4 regions of the Bacillus sp. LQ16 genome follow, and region 4 is predicted to be linked to each of the others. Evidence: riboswitches for the same ligand, from Rfam matches in the RefSeq annotation. Region 4 holds a riboswitch; each other region holds the start of a gene.

Region 1 (3,443 bases), 940 kb from region 4:
TGACCAACCAGAACTTGTTAACGAATCTCCATACGAGGGTGCATGGATGGTTAAAGTTGAACTTTCTGATGCAAGCCAAGTTGAGAAGTTATTAACTGCAGAAAAATATGCAGAAATGACAAACCAAGACTAATTATAGTCGACTAAAGGACAGCCTTTGTGCTGTCCTTTTTTATTTTGTGTAAAATAATGAATGTAGAATCATATACTAATTATCGTGTAGGAGAACGTTTTTTGAAAAAACTTTTTCGTTTAATCTTTATGCAGGTCTAGCCGTTTTTGTTTTTCGTTGTCTAGCTCCAGCGACTAGATTGTTCGGTGGCTTCGCTTCTTCCTACAAGGCAAAAAGCGCCTCTACGTCAGAAGCTCCATCCCCCTCACAATCTAAATGAGCCGCTTGCGCTTTTCATTGTCTAGCTCCAACTCCTAGCCCTTCATGTCTAAGAACCTTCCGCACGAGAAGACAAAAAGCGTCTTCTGTACGGAAGAACCTTAGCCAACAGGGCTAAACAGTCGGTTTCGCTTTTCTTTTGCAAAAATAAACAGGAAACAACATGAAAATAACGAATATACTATATACTAAGTTCAAGGTTGTATAGTATATGGTGATCGGGTGATGACATATGATTTATGTGGAAAAAGTCATTATTGTAGAAGGTACATCAGATAGAAGAAAGATTGAATCTATTATTCGTGAACCAGTGGAAATTGTTTGTACAAATGGTACAATTGGTTTGTCGAAAATGGATGAGCTCGTTGATCAGTTTTTTGATAAGGAAGTGTATGTGCTAGTGGATGCTGATGATGCTGGAGAAAAGTTAAGGAAACAATTTCGAAAAGAATTTCCGCAAGCCGAGCATATCTATATTGATCGCTCGTACCGAGAAGTGGCAACTGCGCCATCTACACACTTAGCAAATGTATTATGGGGAGCCGACATTGACGTTTATACAGAATATTTACGGTAAGGAATGATAGAAGTGATCGATTGGACAGGAGCCGAAGCTACAGCCCTAATAGAGAATGAAGAAAAAACAGTGTTATATGTATATACTCCAATGTGTGGAACATGCCAATTAGCAAAAAAGATGTTAACAGTCGTTGAGATGACAATTGAAGGCCTCAAAATTGGGATGTTAGATTTAAATTATGCTCCGCATTTAGCGAAAGAGTATGGGATTGAAAGTGTACCTTGTTTACTTGTTTTTGAAAATGGGACACTGATGAAGAAGATATATGCATTTCATTCGGTTGAATATTTATATACGGAATTAAAGTAGGCGGCAAAATTTTTGCCGCCTCGACATATTTCTTGGGAAATATGTCGAGATGCAGGATGGATACAGTATTTGTCGAGCGAAAATAACAGGATTGCTCTTTAGTGAGAGGGAATGGTATGTAATAGAAAGTGATATGAAGGATGTGATTTAGGGTGAGATTATATTCTTTGCTTCAATCATTTGTAAATTACGCTAATGGTCAATATCATTTAGAGCCACTTTTAAGACAAGAAGAAAAAACTGTTAATTTCCGCTTTAGAGATGAAAGTTGTTCGTTACAAATTTCAAGAGATTATATAGAGCTGGTACATGAGGAAAGAGGAACGGAACAAATCATTTGCTTAGACGAAAAGGATATAGAACAATTGGTGAATGGAAATGTACGATTGCAAATGTTAATGAATGATGGACGTGTACAATATTCAGGAACGTACCGAACGATGTTATTAGTGGAATCGATGTTTCATATATGTAAACCGATGTCAGTAGGTGCTTAAAATTCTGAAGTTTCATTTTTTACGAAAATTTCTGTTGACATGGTGAGTGTATATTGATACAATTCAAGTCATAAAATATAGACAATTTCATAAATTTCAAATCAGACGAAAATTGAATCTGATTTCTCTTATCAAGAGAGGTGGAGGGACTGTGCCCTGTGAAGCCCGGCAACCGTCAACTTATGTTGAAATGGTGCCAATTCCTGCAAAGCGAATGCTTTGAGAGATGAGAGAGAGGGATAATGTTGTTATATACGCATATAAACCTTTCTGCTTCTCTAAAGCAGAAAGGTTTTTTTATTGTTTGAATGTGGAGGACATTCAAATAATAAAAGTAATGATAACAGTGGACTACACGCATTAAAAATAAAAAATTGCGGAGTCGACCTAAACAAAAAAGGGGTGAACATCATGATTCTATTAGAGAATGTAAGGAAAATATATAAGGCGAAAAGCGGTGATGTCACTGCTGTAGATAACGCCAATTTAAAAATAGAAAAAGGCGAAATATTTGGTGTTATCGGATATAGCGGCGCTGGGAAAAGTTCTTTAATCAGATTGTTTAATCAGTTAGAGAAACCGACTTCTGGCCAAATTACAATTGCGAATCGTGTTATATCAGCAATTACAGGAAGTGAACTTCGTAAGGCAAGGCAAGAAATCGGAATGATTTTTCAGCACTTCAACTTACTTTGGTCACGAACTGTACGTGAAAATATAGAGTTTCCACTTGAAATTGCAGGTGTTGATAAAACGAAGAGAAGAAAACGTGTTGATGAATTAATTCATCTTGTTGGATTAGAAGGAAGAGGAGACGCGTACCCATCTCAGCTGAGCGGGGGACAAAAACAACGCGTTGGGATTGCAAGAGCATTAGCTAACAACCCACAAGTACTTTTATGTGATGAGGCAACGTCAGCTCTTGATCCAGAAACGACAGATCAAATTTTGGATTTACTATTAGACATTAATAAGCGCCTTGGTTTAACAATTGTACTCATTACACATGAGATGCACGTAATTCGAAAGATTTGTAATCGAGTGGCGGTAATGGAGAGAGGAAAGATTGTAGAAACGGGTCCAGTACTTGATGTATTCCGTAATCCGAAGCAAGATATTACGAAACGATTTGTACAGCAGTTAACAGATTCTGAAGATACAAATGAAACGATTGAAAGTTTAATTGAAAAATATCCAGATGGAAAAGTGATTCGTTTGCAGTTTATCGGTGAGGCTGTAGAAAGACCAGTGCTTCAACGATTGATGCAACGCAGTGATATAGAAGTTAGCATTTTGCAAGGAAATATCGCACAAACGAATAACGGTTCTTACGGTAGTTTAGTTGTTCATTTAAATGGTGAGGAAACAGCGATCCAGCAAGCAATAGAAGGAATTCATCAAGATCAAGTAGAGCTGGAGGTGATTGCACATGGATAAGTTACTCGCAAATGTTGATTGGAATCAAATGTTAGAAGCAACTGGTGAAACGTTATATATGACGGCAATCGCAGCTCTTGCGACATTTGTTTTAGGACTAATTTTAGGATTGTTACTCTTCATGACAGCGAAAGATAATTTATGGGAAAACAAATCAATTAATACGGTGATTGGAGCATTCGTAAACATATTCCGTTCTATACCGTTCATCATTTTAATTATTTTATTA
Region 2 (3,443 bases), 2.4 Mb from region 4:
GATGTCCCAACTTTTACTACTTTTTCATTTGTTGTTTCGCTTGCTGTATTTGAACCACAAGCTGATAAAACTCCAACTGATACTGTTAATGCTAATGTTAGTAATAATGATGATTTCCTCACAATTCTTCCTCCTAAATAACGAAATGATTGCCTTCTTCTGAAGCATTCAATTGTCGTAAAAACTTTTTCGTACGTTCATTTTGTGGGTTTCGGAAAATTTCTTCTGGTGTTCCCTGCTCTACAATAATGCCATCAGCCATAAATATAACGCGATCCGCCACCTCTTTTGCAAAATTCATTTCATGTGTAACAACAACCATCGTTATGTGCTGTCTTGCCAAGTCTTTAATAACTTGCAATACCTCATTCACCAATTCTGGATCAAGTGCGGAAGTCGGTTCATCAAACAATAATACTGCGGGATTTAAAGCCATTGCCCTAGCAATCCCTATCCTTTGCTGTTGCCCTCCTGATAACATTGTTGGATAAAAATCTTCTTTATCAGCTAAGCCTACTTGTTTTAATATTTTTCTCGATATTCCCTTTGCCTCTTCTTCACTTTTTTTCTGTACAACCGTTAATGCCGTTGTAATATTTTGCAATGCTGTTTTATTTTTAAATAAATTATAATTTTGAAAAACCATTGCCGTTTTTTGACGCAATTGTATTATTTCTTTTTTATAAAGTCTCTTCGCATGAATCTCTAAATCTTCAATTCTAATACTGCCATCATTCGGTTGTTCTAATAAGTTTAAACACCTTAATAATGTCGATTTACCCGAACCAGAAGGTCCAATAATGACTACTACTTCTCCCTTATTTACAGTAAGTGAAATCCCTTTTAGTACTTCATTATGTTTGTAAGACTTATACAAATCTCTTATCTCAATCATATATATCACCTCATTTCTGTTACAAATATGGTGCATCAAGTTTCTTTTCTAACTTTTTCTGTCCCCAGCTAATTACGATTGTAATAATCCAATATACTATCGCTACCGCTAAATAACTTTCCATATAACGATATGATTGTGCCGCTAGCATTTTCGCTTGTGCTAAAATTTCAGCCACCCCAAGTGCAAAAGATAACGAAGATTCTTTTAACAATCCAACAAAATTATTTCCAAGTGACGGTACTGCGACACGAATAGCTTGCGGAAAAATAATTTGTCGCATCGCTTGCGCCTTTGTCATTCCAACTGATAAACAGGCATCCATTTGCCCTGATTCCACAGCATTTAATGAACCTCGAATAATCTCTGATAAATAAGCAGCATTATTTAAACTTAGGCCAATTAAAGTTGCTTGCATAGCTGTAAGCACTGTAAATGTCGGAAAGATTTGTGGTAATCCGAAATATAAAACAAACAATTGAACTAATAACGGGGTTCCTCTAAAGAAAGAGATATACACTCTTGCAATTGAATATAAATATTTCGTTTTATTTTTCGTTATGATCGCCAAGCCGATCCCTATAACGAAGGAAATAATCATTGAAACTACAGTAATCCCTAAAGTTATGTATACATATTTAAATAATTGCGGAAAACTTTCTAAAAAATACGTTACATCAAACTTCACTCTATCCCCCCTCTCTAAACAAAAAACTCTTCTTACGCATATAAGAAGAGTTAAATGTGAATCCATTTCTCCTCATCTTTCAAACGCCTATTGCGTTCGCTGGAGTTAGCACAGTACTTTGATACAGCCTGTTGCTGAGATTTCATCGGGCCAGTCCCTCCATCTCTCTTGATAAGAAAACCAATAAATTTTTCCATTTATTTAGTTGTTATTATGAAGAATACACCCCATTACTAATAATGTCAATAAGAAAACTATGAATTAAATTTAATGCTTTTTTTAGACTGTCTTACTCCTATTAAATTTCCTCCTGTTCATTATATCTTGAGGTGTAATATTGATTGCACAAAAAAGCCATTAATTCTATCAAACTTAGAAATAATGGCTTTTTTATAAAGGTATTATACTTATCTCATTTTATGTACTTCAGCAACTAGCTTTCCACCCTGAATGCCCATATAAAGCTTCACAGGTGCATCATTCGTATTTTCAAATACTAAATCTAAATATGGATATGCAATTGTAGCATCTCTTCCTTGTGGAACATAACCTACCGTTTTAGAATGTGTAGTTCTCTCCACCATTTTCAGGCCAGCTTGATCTGCTGCATTGTATAAAGTTGAAGATGTTTGACAAACACCACCGCCATATCCATCTACTAATTTACCATCAACTATTTCTTTCCCTAATTGATATCCTTTATCTGGTGTCGTATCACCGATTAATGAATTAAAAGAGAAACGGTCTCCTTTTGCTAACACAACTCCATTTATGCTCGCTGCTGACAAACGAATATTCTCAATACGGCCACCTGTTGAACCACCTAAGTTCGTTTCATATCTACCAATTACCGTACCATTTCCTTGCGCATCACTTAATGTTGCGACTGGTTTTTTCTCCACAATCGGCAACTGATACGTAGCATCCCACATACCAACGTTTAACAATTTATCTACTAATTCTTTTTCCATTAATTCATAAGAAGGTTTTCCTTCTTGCCAACTTCCATCAGGTGCTATACGTGAAGGAACCATTTTTTTGTCGACGCTTTTTCCAACCTCACCAACAACCTTTGTTACAGACTTTTTAAATTTCGCTTCATCTTCAAAATAGCCTAAACCAGATAAATCTAATTTTTTCACTTCAGTACCAGTTCGACCATCAACTAAACTAATAGTATCTTGCACTTCTGCTTTAGCCTCTACAGTGTGCCCACCAATATCACTTACCAATGCAACATCACTTACTTTTGCACCACAACCACTCACTACAGCTACACATAACACCCCAACTAATATACCCTTTACTTTACGGAACAATATACTCTCTCCCTTTCCCCAACATCACTATTATGTATTTATTTCATTTTTATGTATGTTTTGTTACAATCATTTTACAATATGTTTATAAAATGTTACAAGTTATTTTTCACTCTATATAAATTACTCTTTTCTTTTATAAATGTCTATACATATTTACATAAAAGTTTGAGTTTGATAGAATTGTAACTTTTATGTAAACTCTCTCTTTTATCCAGTATATACCATCAAGCAAAAGAAATACAAATCAAAAACCCTCAAGCTATTTTTTATAAAGTGAAACTTTAATCAGTGGGGTCTTACTGCCCGTTAATGCGGGATAAAGAAAAATCCCGTCAACATAAATAGGTATTTGCCGTGCCACCGCTCCGCTTTTGCACATACATTATGGTGAATTCAACCTATTTTAAAGAAATGGAGGATGTTATTATGTATCCCTACAATCCATATGATCCATATAATCAATATGCGTACCAACAACCACAGTATGACTTACAAGCACAATATCAATCTTATATAGATCAAGCAGAGCAAACGAATC
Region 3 (3,443 bases), 2.7 Mb from region 4:
CATAAAATTATGAACTTGTTGTATGAAAATGCGAGAATTTCTGTTTCAGAAATAGGACGAATTATATCCATGACGCAACCTGCTGTAAAAGAACGTATTAACAAGCTTGAAGATCAAGGAGTTATAGCGGCTTATCGAACGAAATTTGAGCCTGCAAAAATTAATAAAAACATTCAAGCATTCATCATGTTTAAAACGAGCCAATGCTCTGATTTTATCCAGTATTGTAATGCAGCTCCTGAAGTAACAGATTTATTTCGAATTAGTGGGGAATTTAATTATATGATGAAGGTCATGAGCGATTCGATGGATTCCCTCGCTGCATTTTTAGACTCCTTAATGCAATTTGGCTTGTCATCTCCTTTAATAGTATTAAAGAGTGAATTTGAGGAGAAATTGTCGTTTTGATAAAGGGATACGTATTATCCTCACTAACAGTAAAAGTTTCTCTTTCTTGAGAAAAACCAACAAAATCAATGACTAGTAAACAAAAAAGAACATTGATATTTCAATGTTCTTTTTGTATCTCTACTTATTAATTAGATTACTCTTTGAAAAGAGCACTTTAATCCCCTTACCCTTGATTCCTCTGCGCCTCTCTAAACTCCTCCTTCACCTTCTCTAACAACCCTTCTTCCGTAATTAATCGATACGCCGTATTTGCTAATGCTTTTGCCGATGTAATTAATGCTTTATCTCCAAGTTCTGAACGTGCTGCTTCTCTAAATTCATTCGTATGTGCAATTAAATCATCTGGTCCGATTTTAATGTACGGATGAATTGTCGGTACGACTTGACTTACGTTTCCTGCGTCGGTTGAACCGATCCCTACTCTTTCTTTACGATTTACATCTTCACCTAATAGTTCTAGTTCTTCCGCTACGATATCGTTATATGTTTTTGTTACGAGTAATTCATCGATTTCATTTTGGAATTGATGAATTTTTACTTTTGTACCTGTTGCTAACGCTGCTCCCTCAGCAATGTTTTTTACTTTTTCTGTTACTTCTGCACATCTTTTTCGCGTTGCTGCGCGGATGAAGAATCTTGCTGCGGCATAGTCAGGAATAATATTAGGTGCTTTTCCTCCCTCTGTAATGACGCCATGAATTCTCACGTCTGACGGAAGTTGTTGGCGAAGTGCATTAATACCGTTATAAAGCTGAATAACCGCATCTAATGCGTTAATCCCTTCTTCTGGCGAAGCTGCAGCATGAGCTGTTTTTCCGTAAAAATGAAAATCAAGTGGATCGACTGCTAGTGAAGGACTCGTTGTCGCTGTTTTTCCGCTCGGATGAATCATAAGCGCCGCATCAATATCTTTAAATAAACCTGCCTTTACATAACTTGATTTCGCGCTACCATTTGGCCCGCCTTCTTCTGCTGGCGTACCAAACACAACAACTTCCCCGCCAATTTCTTCAAGCGTTTCTGATAATGCAATTGCTGCTGCAACACTAATTGTGCCGATTAAATTGTGACCACACGCATGGCCTAGTCCTGGTAAAGCGTCGTACTCCGCTAAAAATGCGATTGCTGGTCCTTGTTTTCCAGAGCTTTTTCGCGCGATAAATCCCGTTTCATGTCCAGCTATATTGTGCTGCAACTGAAATCCTGCACTGCCTAGCAATAAACTTAACGTTCTAGATGCATAAAACTCTTGGTTACCAATCTCTGGATTCGCATGAATATCATGACTTGTTTCTATGTACTTTTCCTTATTTCTTTCGATACTCTCTTCAATTGTTTTTCTTTGTGACGTTACTCCTGTCGCTCCCATTGTTCTTCCTCCTTTTATTTTCACATAAAAAAGCCTCTTTCTAAAAGATAGAAAGAGGCTTCTGTATATACAGTCAAAATGAGCTTCTTTCTTATCTTTCAAGTTACCTTGCTGGAATTGGCACAGTATTCATAACGAATCCGCTGCCGAGGTATCATAGGGCCAGTCCCTCCACCTCTCGTGATAAGAATTTTCATAAAATTATATTAAATTATTTTTTATTCTAAGTTCATTCTAAGTAAAAGTCAAGGAATTCCTATCCGAATTTACCGAATATCTAAAAATCCTTTTAATACACCAATTGTTTCTGGTGCTTGCAGTCTTGCACATACGTACGGAAATTCCGCACTACCTTCAAACATCATTTGAGATGTAAGCGGTGCGCCTGCCCAGAAGATTTCATCATCAATTACGATAAACGGGAATGCTTTATTTTGTCTTTGTAACTTTACATTTTTCAGTGGAACTGGTCCATCACTATAAACTGTTATCTGTGCATTTGTACGCATTAACGCTTGCCATACTCGCTTATCCACTTGTTTTGTACTTGGAAGTGAAATAATAATTTTTCGTTTTGCGGCTAGAATATCTTTTAATAGCCCTTTCGGCTCTTCAAGATTCATTTCCATAAACCAGCGTAAACGTTTCGAAATTTTCCGTTCCCACAATTGTCTTGATGTCGTGCGATCATACACATCTCCATGACGTTCTATATGAGCTGTTAATTGCGATAACGCTTGTTTTCTAGAAAGATTTTTACGCATATAATGGCAATCTGATAATTGAATGAACTTCCCTCTCGCCCTTGTCACTGCTACATTGACGAGGCGATGGTTTTTGTGATCAAAGAATAATACGCCAGGTCGTTCCTGCGGATAACTGTCAACTGTATCAAAGATCATCATATCTCTTTCAGAACCTTGGAACTTATGAACTGTCGCCGCTAAAACTGGTATGTTTTGATATTTCGTTCTCTGCAACATTTCTCTAATACACGTCGATAAAAAGCGTGACTGCGCCCTGTAAGGTGTCACAACACCAATAGACTGAACACCGTCTAACAATCCGATTAACATCATTTGCATCGCTACTAAACCAGACATAATGTTAAAACGTGAACCAGAAGCAGCATCTTTTAACGAAAAAGCTCCCATTTGGCTCGTATCAAATAAAACACTCGCTTCATTTGCGAACGGCTGCAATTGCGCAAGTTCTTTACGCTCTGAAACAGACGGATGATCGTATACTCTATTTTTATAAATAAATGAGTTTGTAAACTTCGATATATCCGCATGCATACGTCTTTGTTCCTGCAACATAAATAGGTTCGGATGCGCTTCTGATTTATTTACAGAATCAACAATCCCAGCGTGGTAAAACATATCTTCCCCAAGCCATTTGCGAACGAGTTCATGGTTTGCCATCGCAATTGGAGGTAATTGTAAAAAGTCGCCACAAACAACGATACGTTTTCCAAGTGAAGCAGCTAATGCGATTTGCGGAACGAACGCCATACTCACTTCATCTACGACAACTAAATCGAATGTACGCTCATAAATAAGTGAATCAATGGCACATTTCGATAAAGTTGCACCAATTACTTTCGCATTTTCAATATACTCTTTTTCTACTTCTTTAATTTTAGCCTTTTGCTTTCGAAGAT
Region 4 (3,443 bases):
GGCGTTTTACACAACAAAGGAGACTGGTACAGGACTTGGATTAATGATTACATATAAAATTATTAAGGAACATCAAGGGAGTATCACGATCCAAAGTAGTCTAGGAGTAGGAACGAAAGTAGAAATTTTTCTGCCGACCGTTTAATGTATTGGGAGAAAAGATTTTTCAGAAAAGTGTTCTTGTTGTGTAAATATAAACATTTTATAAAATGTTTCAAGAAGGGTTTTTTTTATAAAATACTTCGTTTATAATGGAGGAAAATATCGACATGAGATTGATTGCTCATGTAACGGTTCAGTAGTGTTATGAAAAGATAAGAAGGGGTGCACGCGCATCCTTTTTTCTATGCAGATATTATGAAAGAGGTGGTATGATGGAATTAACATTAAATTCGACTGTATGTTTACACACGATTCAATTTCGAAAAGAGCAAAAGAATTATATTGTAAAAGATACAATTACAGGAGAAAAATATGAAATGCCGCCACTTTGGATTGATGCATTGGCAATGATGCGTGACGGTTTTTTATTGGGGGAAATTGAGGAGAAATTAAAAGAAGAGTATCCATCCGAAGAAGTGAATATGTTAGCATTCACGAGGCAACTGTTAGAACTAGAACTTGTTGAAATGGTAGATGGAGAAGAGATAGCTTGCACAAAGAAGAAAGAGATAGATTGTTTAGCTTGGGTGCGTCCCCGTGTGGAACAATTCTTTCTTAATTTAAATAGAAAATATAGAAGCAAAGACCAATAGTGGCCTTTGCTTTTTTTATAGGCTGTGTTTAAAAAATAACAGCAAATGCTCTTGCGAAAGCACCGTCACTATTTTTAATTTTTAAAGGTGCTGCTGAGAAAAAGAAACGTTTTGTTTCGATAGCATCTAGATTTGTTAAGTTTTCAATTAAGTAAATATTATTCCCTAGTAATATGTGATGAATCGGTGATGTTTCTGTTGTGACTTCATCAGGAGAAATGAAATCTAAACCGATAGATTTTACTTTTAATCGCACTAGTTCTTTAGCTAATTCTTCAGAAAGATAAAATGCTTCTTTCTCATAAGCTTCTGTATTCCATTTGGTGGATAGATTAGAATGAAAAATAACAATATCACCTTCTTTTATATCAGCATTATGCAATACTGCCTTAGGTAATTTTCGTTCTTGAATATGTGTTACATCTATAAGAACAGCTTCGCCTACAAATTGATCCAGCGGTAATCGATCGATGGTCGTTGCGCCTGAAATAAAATGCGCAGGGGCATCACAATGCGTGCCAACATGAACGACAGAATGAAAATCTGTAACTTGATAGCCTGATTCTTCAACACTTGTAACAGCTTCTAGTTGTATTTTAGGTGTTCCAGGAAATTGAGACATATTATTTTCAAATGTTTGCGATAGATCAATTACTTTCATTTTACATACCTCCAATATATGTTTTTCAAATAATAAAAAGCTCATCCTTCAGTATCAAGAAAGATGAGCTTTACATGCTAGTTGAGTTTTATCTTCCAAAATGCAATGCATTTTGCAGGAATTAGCACCTATTCAGTTTGTATAAACTGAGGTTGCTGGGCTTCAAAGGGCCGGTCCCTCTGCCTCTCTTGATAAAGAAGTATTCAGTTTTTAAAATCTGAATTTTCCGATAGTTAAATTGTAATTCATTTCCTTTTTTCGTGCAATACAAAATAGGTATTCACCCAAATAAAGCTGCTCGCATATTGTAGCTTATGTAAATAGAATGCTGCGAAGGAGTGAGTGCAGTGACAGGAAATATATTAAATTATTATGCTGGTGGTAATACAGCTAGGGGATTTCACAATTTATACGAAGAGAATTTAAAAGGATTAGACAGAGTATTTATCTTAAAGGGTGGCCCAGGAACGGGAAAATCTTCTTTAATAAAGGCAATAGGTCGTGAATGGATTGAAAAAGGATATGATATTGAATTTTTGCATTGTTCTTCTGATAATAAATCGGTTGATGGTGTAATTATCCCAAAATTAAAAGCAGGAATTGTTGATGGGACATCGCCGCATGTTATTGAGCCAAAAATGCCAGGAGTTGTTGAAGAGTATATAAATTTAGGAATTGCTTGGGACTCAGATAAACTAAGAAAGCAGAAGTTAGAAATTGAAAGATTTGTTTCAGAAGCAAGCAAAGCTTTTCAGTCTGCTTACGCACGTTTTAAAGAGGCATTGGTTATACATGATGAGTGGGAGAAGATATATATTGATAATATAGATTTTAATAAAGCAAATGAACTAACCAATCAGCTAATCCAGAAATTATTTGCAGATAAAAACGGGAGACAATCGCTTGTAAAACATCGTTTTTTAGGAGCTGCTACACCGAAAGGAGCAGTTGATTTTGTTCCTAATTTAACAGAAGGGTTACCACATCGTTATTTTATAAAAGGGCGCCCAGGCTCTGGAAAATCAACGATGCTCAAAAAGTTAGCTAAGGCAGCTGAAGAAAAAGGATTTGAAGTTGAAGTATATCATTGCGGATTTGACCCGCATAGTCTTGATATGGTTATCGTAAGAGAATTAGGCTTTGCAATTTTTGATAGCACCGCACCACATGAATATTTTCCAAGTCGCGAGGGTGATGAAATTATTGATATGTATGCCCTTATTGTTACGCCAGGGACGGATGAGAAATATGCGAAGGAAATTCGTGATGTTTCCATTCAATATAAAGCAAAAATGAATGAGGCGATGTCTTTCTTAGCGAAAGCAAAATCGGTTCGTGATAAATTAGAACGAATTTATATTGCTGCTATGGATTTTTCAATAGTAGATGCATATAAAGAGGAGATTCAAAAAGAGTTTGAACGAATTGCTACTACTGTAATCGAAAAGCAACAATAGACGTTTCATTAGGCTGTCAGTAATTTCTGACAGTTTTTTTGGTATGTAGTAAAATTAGTATTGTATTTGTCGAATTTCCAAGGAAATAATCAAAAAATGGAGGTGTTATGCAATGAGAGAGAAAATCGAGTTGGAGTTAGAAAGAATTGAAAAAGAGAATGATGTGAAAATTTTATTTGCGGTAGAATCAGGGAGTCGTGCTTGGGGTTTTCCATCGAAAGATAGCGATTATGATGTTAGGTTTGTTTATATACACCCGGTAGAATGGTATTTATCAATTCATGACAAACGAGATGTAATTGAATATCCAATTAGTGATGATTTAGATATAAGTGGTTGGGATATTAAAAAGGCGTTGCAACTATTCGCGAAGTCGAATCCTGCTTTACTTGAGTGGATTCGATCACCAATTTTTTATTCGAAAAACTCTAATTTTCCAGAACTACTTCAACAGATGAGTGAGAAGAATTTTGATCCAAAAGCAACGATATATCATTATTTACATATGGCGTCGAAAAATTATCGTGAATTTTTGCAAGGTGAGAATGTAAAGCTGAAAAAGTACTTTTA

Evidence for each region. A riboswitch is a leader RNA that binds a small molecule or an ion and turns the genes downstream of it on or off. The one in region 4 is predicted to bind S-adenosylmethionine.
Region 1: another riboswitch for S-adenosylmethionine. It lies ahead of AC3EMB_RS24665 (methionine ABC transporter ATP-binding protein); the one in region 4 lies ahead of AC3EMB_RS02115 (cyclase family protein).
Region 2: another riboswitch for S-adenosylmethionine. It lies ahead of AC3EMB_RS17220 (amino acid ABC transporter permease); the one in region 4 lies ahead of AC3EMB_RS02115 (cyclase family protein).
Region 3: another riboswitch for S-adenosylmethionine. It lies ahead of AC3EMB_RS15520 (M20 family metallopeptidase); the one in region 4 lies ahead of AC3EMB_RS02115 (cyclase family protein).

Annotation. Positions count from the first base shown of each region.
Region 1 covers NZ_CM173491.1:4,847,233-4,850,675, reverse strand. Annotated here, with positions in the region: gene gcvH (glycine cleavage system protein GcvH) at 1-133, shown strand, start outside; gene AC3EMB_RS24680 (toprim domain-containing protein) at 624-968, shown strand; gene AC3EMB_RS24675 (thioredoxin family protein) at 972-1,280, shown strand; gene AC3EMB_RS24670 (hypothetical protein) at 1,433-1,777, shown strand; SAM riboswitch class I at 1,903-2,010, shown strand; gene AC3EMB_RS24665 (methionine ABC transporter ATP-binding protein) at 2,189-3,214, shown strand; gene AC3EMB_RS24660 (methionine ABC transporter permease) at 3,207-3,443, shown strand, end outside.
Region 2 covers NZ_CM173491.1:3,437,607-3,441,049, forward strand. Annotated here, with positions in the region: gene AC3EMB_RS17210 (amino acid ABC transporter substrate-binding protein) at 1-122, opposite strand, end outside; gene AC3EMB_RS17215 (amino acid ABC transporter ATP-binding protein) at 134-895, opposite strand; gene AC3EMB_RS17220 (amino acid ABC transporter permease) at 915-1,583, opposite strand; SAM riboswitch class I at 1,653-1,761, opposite strand; gene AC3EMB_RS17225 (VanW family protein) at 1,991-2,902, opposite strand; gene AC3EMB_RS17230 (hypothetical protein) at 3,332-3,443, shown strand, end outside.
Region 3 covers NZ_CM173491.1:3,085,026-3,088,468, forward strand. Annotated here, with positions in the region: gene AC3EMB_RS15515 (Lrp/AsnC family transcriptional regulator) at 1-408, shown strand, start outside; gene AC3EMB_RS15520 (M20 family metallopeptidase) at 575-1,780, opposite strand; SAM riboswitch class I at 1,869-1,970, opposite strand; gene AC3EMB_RS15525 (AAA domain-containing protein) at 2,047-3,443, opposite strand, start outside.
Region 4 covers NZ_CM173491.1:409,572-413,014, forward strand. Annotated here, with positions in the region: gene AC3EMB_RS02105 (ATP-binding protein) at 1-145, shown strand, start outside; gene AC3EMB_RS02110 (hypothetical protein) at 375-755, shown strand; gene AC3EMB_RS02115 (cyclase family protein) at 784-1,416, opposite strand; SAM riboswitch class I at 1,502-1,614, opposite strand; gene AC3EMB_RS02120 (PRK06851 family protein) at 1,764-2,873, shown strand; gene AC3EMB_RS02125 (nucleotidyltransferase domain-containing protein) at 2,986-3,443, shown strand, end outside.